3 regions of the Streptomyces sp. NPDC048462 genome follow, and region 3 is predicted to be linked to each of the others. Evidence: riboswitches for the same ligand, from Rfam matches in the RefSeq annotation. Region 3 holds a riboswitch; each other region holds the start of a gene.

Region 1 (3,269 bases), on a different contig from region 3:
CTCTCCGGCCCCTGGTGCCGGTCGAACACCACACCTGCCGAACGGGTGAATCACTCTCCGTGTGCAACTGTTCAGGCCTTCGCCCGTCGCCGGCGTCCTCTGCCACTCCGTACGGGTGCCGAAGCTTCGGCTTCCGCGCCGACCCCCGTACGGTCCGCGGAGACGACCAGTGCCGCGAGCGCGGTGGTCACCGGCACCGAGGCGACCAGCCCGATCGAGCCGACCAGCGTCCGCACGATCTCCTCCGCCACCAGCTCGCTGTTGGCCACCGTGCCCACGCTGCTCTGGGCGATCGAGAACAGCAGCAGCAGCGGAAGCGCGGCGCCCGCATAGGCGAGCACCAGGGTGTTGACCACCGAGGCGATGTGATCCCTTCCGATTCTGATACCTGCCCGGTAAAGCTGCTTCGCACTCATCGTCGGGTCCGCCTGGTGCAGTTCCCAGACGGCCGAGGTCTGGGTGACCGTCACATCGTCGAGCACGCCCAGGGAACCGATGATGACGCCGGCCAGAAGCAGACCGCTCATGTCGATGTGCGGATACAGGCCGTGGATGAGGCCCGTACTGTCGTCGGTGTTCCCGCTCAGGCTCGCCCAGCCGATGAAGAGTGAGCCGAGCAGCCCGATCAGCAGCAGTGAGATCAGGGTGCCGATGACCGCGACCGAGGTGCGGGCGGTCAGCCCGTGGCAGATGTAGAGGGCGATCAGCATGATGGCGCCGGCCCCGACCACCGCCACGACCAGCGGATTCGAGCCCTGCAGAATGGCCGGAAGGATGAACAGGGTCAGCACGGCGAACGACAGGGCGAGCGCCACCAGCGCCATGACCCCGCGCAGTCTGCCCACCACGACCACCGCGACGGCGAAGATCCCGGCCAGCAGCGCCATCGGGAACTTCCGGTTCACGTCCGTCACGGAGTACTGGAGGTCGTGGGGCGCGTCGGGGGCGTACGCGACGACGACTTCCTGCCCCTCCCGGAGCTGTCGCGGAGCGCCTGGCTGGATCACCTCGATGAAGGCGCGCCCCTTGTCCTCGCCGCTTGTGACCTCGACCGTGGCCTTCTCGCAGTCCGCGGCCCCGCCGCCACCGGTGGCCGGGTCCTTGGCGGACGGGGTCTCGCCGTCGACGGGCAGCTGGGCCGCGTTCACGTCCTTGCAGTCGACCTTGTCGATGTTCACCACCTTGGCCTGCTGGGTCTGCCGGTCGAAACCGACACCGGTGCGCTCGTGCGCCGGCGCACCACCGGGCCAGAGCACCACGAGACCGACGGCGACCGCGGCCGCGAACGGGATCAGTACGGCGGCGATCACCTTGCGCAGGTGCTTGGACACGGGTGCGGCGGGTCCGTGCGAGTGCGTGTGGGCGTGCTGATGGGACGGCTGCTCGGGAACGATATGGGGGGACGTCACCGGCCGATCATCGCAAGACGAGCGGGGCCCACTGTTCAGCACACCCGTGAGGGCGTTAGCGTGGTGGCACCTTTGCACACGCGGGAGCTCGGAGCACCGGGCTGAGAGGGCGCTGATCTCCGTACGTCCGTACGGGACAAGCTGCGCCGACCGCCGAACCTGTTACCGGGTAATGCCGGCGTAGGGAGTAGGTCTCATGACCACAGCGGACGCACGTATGCCTGCCTCGAATCAGAGCGACGAGGCCGGGAAGTCCATCGGCTGGCACAAGGGGTACGTCCAGGGCTCGCGCCCGGACCTCCGGGTGCCGGTCCGTCAGGTGCACCTCAGCAACGGCAAGGACGTGACGCTCTACGACACGTCGGGGCCGTACACAGATCCGGGTATCGACACCGATGTCCGCCGCGGACTCGCGCCGTTGCGCGAGAACTGGATCATCGCCCGCGGCGACACCGAGGAGTACGCGGGCCGGGCCGCCCGTCCCGAGGACGACGGGATCAAGCACACCTCGCCGCGCGGCGGGCTGCGCAATCTGGACGCGGTCTTCCCCGGCCGCCCGCGCCAGCCGCGGCGCAGCCGGGACGGGAGCCCGGTGACCCAGCTCGGGTACGCCCGACGCGGCGAGATCACCCCGGAGATGGAGTACGTGGCGATCCGGGAGAACGTCGCGCCCGAGGTGGTGCGCGAGGAGATCGCCGCGGGCCGGGCCGTGCTGCCGGCCAACGTCAACCACCCGGAGATCGAGCCGATGATCATCGGCAAGCGGTTCCTGGTGAAGGTGAACGCCAACATCGGCAACTCCGCGGTGACGTCCTCCATCGAGGAGGAGGTGGACAAGATGACCTGGGCGACCAAGTGGGGCGCCGACACGGTCATGGACCTTTCCACCGGGCGCAACATCCACACCACCCGTGAGTGGGTACTTCGCAACTCCCCCGTGCCGATCGGCACCGTGCCCCTCTACCAGGCCCTCGAGAAGGTCGACGGCAGGGCGGAGGAGCTGACTTGGGAGATCTACAAGGACACCGTGATCGAGCAGGCCGAGCAGGGCGTCGACTACATGACGGTCCACGCCGGCGTGCGCCTGCCGTACGTGCCGCTGACCGCCCGCCGCAAGACCGGCATCGTCTCCCGGGGAGGCTCGATCATGGCGGCCTGGTGCCTCGCGCACCACAAGGAGTCGTTCCTGTACGAGCACTTCGAGGAGCTCTGCACGATCCTCGCCTCGTACGACGTGACGTACTCGCTGGGTGACGGGCTGCGGCCCGGATCGATCGCGGACGCCAACGACGAGGCGCAGTTCGCCGAACTGCGCACGCTCGGCGAACTGAACACGGTTGCCAAGCGGCTAGGCGTCCAGACGATGATCGAGGGTCCCGGGCACGTCCCGATGCACAAGATCAAGGAGAACATCGACCTCCAGCAGGAGATCTGCGAGGAGGCGCCGTTCTACACGCTCGGCCCGCTGACCACCGATGTCGCTCCGGCGTACGACCACATCACCTCGGGCATCGGCGCGGCGATGATCGCCTGGTGGGGGACGGCGATGCTCTGTTACGTCACACCCAAGGAGCACCTCGGCCTGCCCAACCGGGACGATGTGAAGACCGGCGTGATCACCTACCGGATCGCGGCCCATGCGGCGGACCTCGCCAAGGGGCACCCGGGGGCGCAGGAGTGGGACGACGCGCTGTCGGACGCCCGGTTCGAGTTCCGGTGGGAGGACCAGTTCAACCTGGCACTCGACCCGGACACGGCACGGGAGTTCCATGACGAGACGCTGCCGGCCGAGCCGGCGAAGACGGCGCACTTCTGCTCGATGTGCGGTCCGAAGTTCTGCTCCATGAAGATCAGCAGGAG
Region 2 (3,269 bases), on a different contig from region 3:
GACCCCGAGTGCATCGTCGTCTACGGCGAACCGGCGGCCCTGGACGGTCTCGTCCTCGCCCCCATCCGGCAACAGCTCGCCGCGCTCTCCCTGCCGTCCGCCCCCCGCACCATCGAGGTGCGCGGCTCCACCCTCGGCGGTGAGGCCGCCGCGCTCGGCGGGGTCGCCCTGCTGCTGCGCACCACCGGCCAGGACCTGGCGGAGCTGCTCGACCGCCCGGCACCCGGCACGCCCGGCGGCGGGACCGCCCGGTGAGCGCCTGCTGCGGGCCCGCCCGCGAGGGCGCCCAGGCCGTGACCGCCGCTCCCCCGGCGGAGTTCGCCGTCCCCGTGCGCGGCCGGGCCGAGCTGCTGCGCGGCATGGTCGCCGTACCCGGCGGACCGTTCCTGATGGGCGGCGAGGACCAGGACGCGTTCCCGGACGACGGCGAGGGACCGGTGCGGGAGGTCACGACCGGGCCGTTCCACATCGACGCGGCCTGCGTCAGCAACGCCCGGTTCGCCGTCTTCGTCAAGGCCACCGGCTATCGCACCGAGGCCGAACTCATCGGCTGGTCGTATGTGTTCGGCGCCTTCGTCCCCCCGTCGGCGCGCCGTGCCGTACTGCCGGGCACCGTGCCCGGCGCCCCCTGGTGGCGGGCGGTGACCGGGGCGCACTGGCGGGCACCCGAGGGGCCCGGCACCTCGATCGGCGACCGCCGGGACCACCCGGTGGTCCATGTGTCGTGGAACGACGCGACGGCCTACGCCCGGTGGGCCGGCAAGCGGCTGCCCACCGAGGCCGAGTGGGAGAAGGCGGCACGCGGCGGCCTCGTCCGGGCCCGGTTCCCCTGGGGCGACGAGCTGACCCCGAACGGCCGGCACCGCTGCAACATCTGGCAGGGCGACTTCCCGGTACGCAACACCCGCGAGGACGGTTACGCGGGCACCGCCCCCGTCAAGGCCTACGCGCCCAACGGCTTCGGCCTGTACAACGTCTCCGGCAACGTGTGGGAGTGGTGCGCCGACCTGTTCAGCGCCGACTGGCACACCAACGGCCGCGCCGAGACCCGCACCGACCCCGCAGGGCCGCCGCACGGCGAGTACCGGGTACTGCGCGGCGGCTCGCACCTGTGCCACCGCTCCTACTGCAACCGCTACCGCGTCGCCGCCCGCACCTCGAACAGCCCGGACAGCACGACCGGCCACGGCGGCTTCCGCTGCGCGCTCGCCGTCTGACCCCCCGCACCGCGGCCCGCAGCCGCCCGGCTATCCTGGCCGCCGCACCGGACACGGGGTGCCCCTCGCAGGGGCTGAGAACACACCCGTCGAACCTGAACCAGTTAGCACTGGCGGAGGGATGTCTTCATGTCATTGCCGTATGCCCAGGACGAGCGCGCCGCCACGGACCGGCGGCCCGCGTTCGACGGGCGGATGCCCACCGCCCCCGGTGATCTGCGCGTGGAGGCGCACGGGATAGCGCCCGTTCCGGAGGACCGCCGCTACGGCGGGCCCGGCCGGCTGTTCACCGTCTGGTTCGCCCCCAACCTGACCATGACCGGGGTCTTCACCGGCACCGTCGGCATCGCGCTCGGCCTGGACTTCGCGACCGCACTCACCGCCGTCGTGCTCGGCACGCTCGTGGGCGCCGTGCCCACCGCGTATCTGGGCACCTGGGGCAGCCAGACCGGGGCCGGGCAACTTCCGCTCGCCAGGCTGGCGTTCGGGCGCGGTGTGGTGCTTCCGGGCACGCTCCAGTGGCTGTCGTCCATCGCCTGGGACGCGCTGATCGGGCTGTTCGGCGGGGAGGCGCTGGCCCAGTTGTGCGGCTGGCCCTTCTGGCTGGGGGTGCTGGTCATGATGGCCGCCCAGGGCGCGCTCGGCGTGCTGGGGTACGAGGTGATCCACCGGCTCCAGACCGTGATGACCTTCGTCCTCGCCGCCGCGTTCGCGGTGCTCGCCACCAAGCTCCTGCACGGGGTCCACCCCGCCGCGACCGGCACCGCGCACGGCGCCGACCGGGCCGGCGCGTTCGTCCTGACGTGCACCATCGCCCTGAGCCTGGCGCTGTCCTGGGCGCCGTACGCCAGCGACTTCAGCCGCTATCTGCCGCGCACCGCTTCGCGGCCCCGGATGTTCTGGTGCACGCTGCTCGGTGTCAGCGTCTCGTTCGTGGCGGTCCAGACGCTCGGCCTGTGGGGTGCGTCCGTCTTCACCGACCAGACCGCGCACGGCGTCGACGCCCTGCTGGGCGGTGGCGCGCTCGGAGCGTTCGGGCTGCTCGCCATCGCGCTCGCCGCGCTGTGCAGCAACGCCATGAACGACTACAGCGGATCGCTGGCGCTGCAGACCATGGGCGTCCGCCTGCCGCGCCCCGTCGCCGCCGCGCTCGCCGCAGCCCTCGGCTTCCCCCTCGTCCTGTGGATGCACGCGGCCGACACCACCGCCCGCTTCCAGAACGTGCTGCTGCTCGTCGGCTACTGGATCCCCGGGTTCGTCGCCATCGTGGCCGTCGACTGGCTCGTCCGCGCGCGGACCCGCGGCGGCTCCCCCGTCGACCTGGCCGCCGAGAGCTCCCGCGCTCAGCCGTGGTGGCCGGCGCTCACCGCCTTCGTCGCCGCGTTCGCCGCCGCGGTGCCGTTCATGAACACCAGCCTGTACGTGGGCCCGGTGGCGAAGGCGCTGCACGGGGCGGACCTCGCCTACGGGGTGGCGTTCCTCGCGGCCCTCGCCGTCTACGCACCGCTGCGGCTGCGCCGCCGCGCCTGACGGCTCCGGGGCGGACCTCGGGTGTCACGCCTTCGCGGTCACCGTCTCGCCGTGGACGTAGCGCCCGCCTCGGAGCAGCGAGACGACTGCGGCCACCAGGCACGCCGCGATGGCGAAGTCGAAGGCCACGGAGAGGCCCTGCTCGAACGGTCCGGAGATCAGCGTCGGGAAGAACGCCCGCCCGGTGAGGTAATCGGCGTGAGCGGTGGGCAGCTGCGCCAGGGTCTCCGGGCCCAGCAGGCTGCGTACCGGGTTGTATCCCAGGAGCGCCGCGAACAGCACGCCGACCGGTGGCAGGGCCGCGACGCGTGCCGCGTCGGCGGACGGCACGCCCTGCTCGGTGAGTCCGTGGGCCAGCGTGTGGGGCAGCGAGCTCGCCAGGCCGGCGATCATCAGCGAGAAGAAGATGCCGATGGAAAGCACCGTGGCCGAGTTCTGGAACGTGGTGCTGATCCCCGCGCCCACACCGCGCTGGTCCGGCGGCAGACTGTTCATGATCGCGGCCCGGTTGGGCGAGGCGAA
Region 3 (3,269 bases):
TGATCAGCTGGAAGTTGTGCGGGTTGCGGATACCGAGCCCCGAACCGATGGGGGAGCCGAGCGGCATGACCGCCGCGCACCCCACGTCCTCCAGTTTCCGGGCGAGCACCGGGTCGTCGTTGGTGTACGGCAGCACGGTGAAACCGTCGTCCACCAGGATCTCCGCGGCGTCCAGCAGCTCGACCGGGTCGGGCAGCAGGGTGCGCTCGTCGGCCACCACCTCCAGCTTGACCCAGTCCGTGCCGAGCGCCTCGCGGGCCAGGCGGGCGGTGAGCACGGCCTCGCCCGCCGTGAAGCAGCCCGCGGTGTTCGGCAGGACGCGGATGGAGAGCTTCTCCAGCACCGAGAGCACGGAACCCCGCACGGTCGGGTCCAGGCGGCGCATCGCGACGGTGGTCAGCTCGGTGCCGGATGCGGTCAGCGAGCGCTCCAGCACGTCGAGGCCGGCCGCCCCGCCCGTCCCCATGATCAGCCGGGAGCCGAAGACGGTGTCCCCGAGGGTGAAGAGGTCGTCGGACACGGTCAGCCTCCCTGGACAGCGGTCAGGACCTCGACCCGGTCGCCGTCGGTGAGCGTCGCGGCGGACCACTGCCCGCGCGGTACGACGGTCTCGTTGAGCGCCGCCGCGACACCCGACGGCGCTGGGGTCAGGGTCGCGACGAGGGCGTCCAGGGTGGTGCCCCCGGCGACGGTGACGGCCTCGCCGTTCACGGAGACGGCCAGGGAAGTGGGCGCGGTCATGCGTGCTGCTCCTGTCGGACGGGGGCGGCGGCCGGGAAGCGGCCGGGGGAGAAGGGGCGGGCCACCTCGGGCAGCTCGCCGTCGGCCAGCAGCTGCGCCATGGCGTCACCGGTGACCGGGGTGAGGAGCACCCCGTTGCGGTGGTGGCCGGTGGCGAGGTGGAGGCCGGGCAGCGCGGTGCGGCCGAGCAGCGGGGCGTTGTCGGGGGAGGCGGGGCGCAGACCGGCCCGGGTCTCGGTGAGCGGCAGTTCGGTGATGCCGGGCACCAGCTCGTGGGCGTCGCGCAGCAGCTCGTACACCCCACCGGCCGTGACGGTGGTGTCCCAGCCCATCTCCTCGCTGGTGGCGCCGACCACCAGCTCGCCGTTCTCGCGCGGTACGAGATAGACGTGGCTGCCGCGCACCACGGCCCGCACGGTGCGGCTGAGGAAGGGGGCGTACGCGGTGGGTACGGTCAGCCGCAGCACCTGGCCCTTGACCGGGCGGACCGGCGGCAGGACCTGATCGGGCACGCCCGCGAGCCGGCCGCTGAAGCTGCCGGCGGCGAGCACGACCTGATCGGCGGCCGGCTCCGAACCGTCGGCCAGCACGGCCCCGGTCGCCCGGTCGCGCACCACGCGGAGCCGTTCGGCCCGCTGCCGGTGGAAGACGACCCCGGCCCGCTCGCACGCCGTCAGCAGCGCGGCGGCCAGCCGGCGCGGGTCGACCTGGTGGTCGCCGTCGACCCGGAGGCCGCCGCGTACGCCCGGCGCGAGCATCGGTTCCAGACGCCGGCACTCGCGGCCGGTCAGCCACTCCGACTCCAGCCCGGAGCGGCGCTGCAGCTCGTGCAGCTCCCGCAGATGGGCGCGGTCGTCGGTGTCCAGCGCGACGGCCAGGGTGCCGCAGGCGCGGAAGCCGATGTCCTGCCCGCTCGCCGCCTCCAGCTCGGCCGCGAACGCCGGATAGCGCGCGGCGGAGGCGACGTTGAGCCCCAGCAGCATCTCCTCGCCGTAGTGCAGTTCGGTGACGGCGGCCAGCATCCCGGCCGCGACCCGGGCGGCGCCGCCGCCCGGGTCGGGGTCGGCGACGGCGGTCGACAGACCGCGCTGCGCGGCCCGCCAGGCGGTCACCAGGCCGATGATCCCGCCCCCGATGACGAGGACGTCGGACCCGCTCGCGCGGTGGACAGGCATGGGCATCCAGCCCCTCCCTTCGCCGGCATGACCCGGATCAGGTTCGTACGGTCGGAGGCCGTCCAGCCTCCCTCTCAGCCCGGTGCGTCCGGGCTCCCGCGAGTCTTTTACGTGGGCCACCCTAGACCCCGCCCCCCGCACCGGGTAAAGCAGGAGGGCGGCGGTACGGGGGCGGCGAGGAACCCCTTTCCTGACGGGCCGTCAGTTGATTAAGGTGGTCGGGTGAACGAGCAGCAGCGGGCGGAGCGACCGGAACGGCAGTCGGAGCGGGCCGGGCGGCGGGTGGTCGTCGTCGGTGCGGGCATGGCGGGCGTGCAGACGGCGGTGGCCCTGCGGGAGCAGGGCTTCACCGGCGCGCTCACCCTCATCGGCGCCGAACCCCACCAGCCCTACGACCGCCCACCGCTGTCCAAGGCGGTGCTGCTCGGCAAGGCCGAGGAATCCGCCTTCGACATCGACTTCGAGACACTCGGCATCGGGCTCCGGCTGGGCGTCGAGGTCGCGGGCCTGCGCGCCGCCGACCACGAACTGGACACCTCCGACGGGCCCGTCCCCTACGACGTCCTGGTCGTCGCCACCGGCGCGGAACCCGTCGTGCTGCCCGGCTCCGAGGGTGTGCCCGGCGTCCATCTGCTGCGCACCCTGGACGACGCGGCGCGGCTGCGGCCCGTCCTGGAGGCCCGGCACGCCGTCGTGGTCGTCGGCGCGGGCTGGATCGGCGCCGAGTTCGCCACCGCGGCCCGCGCCGCAGGCTGCGAGGTCACCGTCGTCGAGGCCGCCGCCCGGCCCCTGGCGGGCGCCCTGCCCGCCGAGGTCGCCGCCCCGATGGCCGCCTGGTACGCGCAGAGCGGCGCCGAACTCCTCACCGGGGCGCGGGTGGCCCGCGTCGAGCCCGGCCGGGTGGTCCTGGCGGACGGCCGCGCCCTCCCGGCCGACGCCGTCGTCGTCGGGATCGGCGCACGGCCCGCCACCGGCTGGCTCGCCGGCTCCGGCGTCGAGCTCGGGCCCGACGGATCGGTGACCGCCGACGCGGCGCTGCGCACCTCGCTGCCCGACGTGTACGCCGTGGGGGACTGTGCCTCCTTCCCCTCCGCGCGCTACGGGGCGCGGCTGCTGGTCCACCACTGGGACAACGCGCTGCAGGGCCCGCGGACCGCGGCCGCCCACATCATCGGGGCGGCGGGGGAGGGCGGTGAGGAGTCGCCCGCCTACGATCCCGTGCCCTATTTCTGGTCCGAGCAGTTCGGCCGGTTCGTGCAGTACGCGGGCCACCACGACGGCGCGGACACCCTGCTGTGGCGCGGTGATCCGGCCGGCCCCGCCTGGTCCGTGTGCTGGCTGCGGGACGGCGTG

What was found. Region 3 has a riboswitch for thiamine pyrophosphate ahead of thiO (glycine oxidase ThiO). Riboswitches for the same ligand answer to the same signal wherever they lie in the genome.
Region 1: another riboswitch for thiamine pyrophosphate. It lies ahead of thiC (phosphomethylpyrimidine synthase ThiC); the one in region 3 lies ahead of thiO (glycine oxidase ThiO).
Region 2: another riboswitch for thiamine pyrophosphate. It lies ahead of ACGFU6_RS30405 (purine-cytosine permease family protein); the one in region 3 lies ahead of thiO (glycine oxidase ThiO).

The regions. Positions count from the first base shown of each region.
Region 1 is NZ_JBICXG010000017.1:16,540-19,808, reverse strand. It holds gene ACGFU6_RS25795 (YibE/F family protein) at 72-1,409, opposite strand; TPP riboswitch at 1,480-1,613, shown strand; gene thiC (phosphomethylpyrimidine synthase ThiC) at 1,606-3,269, shown strand, end outside.
Region 2 is NZ_JBICXG010000024.1:11,075-14,343, forward strand. It holds gene ACGFU6_RS30395 (ROK family transcriptional regulator) at 1-255, shown strand, start outside; gene ACGFU6_RS30400 (formylglycine-generating enzyme family protein) at 252-1,217, shown strand; TPP riboswitch at 1,262-1,356, shown strand; gene ACGFU6_RS30405 (purine-cytosine permease family protein) at 1,347-2,747, shown strand; gene ACGFU6_RS30410 (MFS transporter) at 2,772-3,269, opposite strand, start outside.
Region 3 is NZ_JBICXG010000005.1:395,930-399,198, forward strand. It holds gene ACGFU6_RS12710 (thiazole synthase) at 1-520, opposite strand, end outside; gene thiS (sulfur carrier protein ThiS) at 523-741, opposite strand; gene thiO (glycine oxidase ThiO) at 738-1,916, opposite strand; TPP riboswitch at 1,914-2,026, opposite strand; gene ACGFU6_RS12725 (NAD(P)/FAD-dependent oxidoreductase) at 2,220-3,269, shown strand, end outside.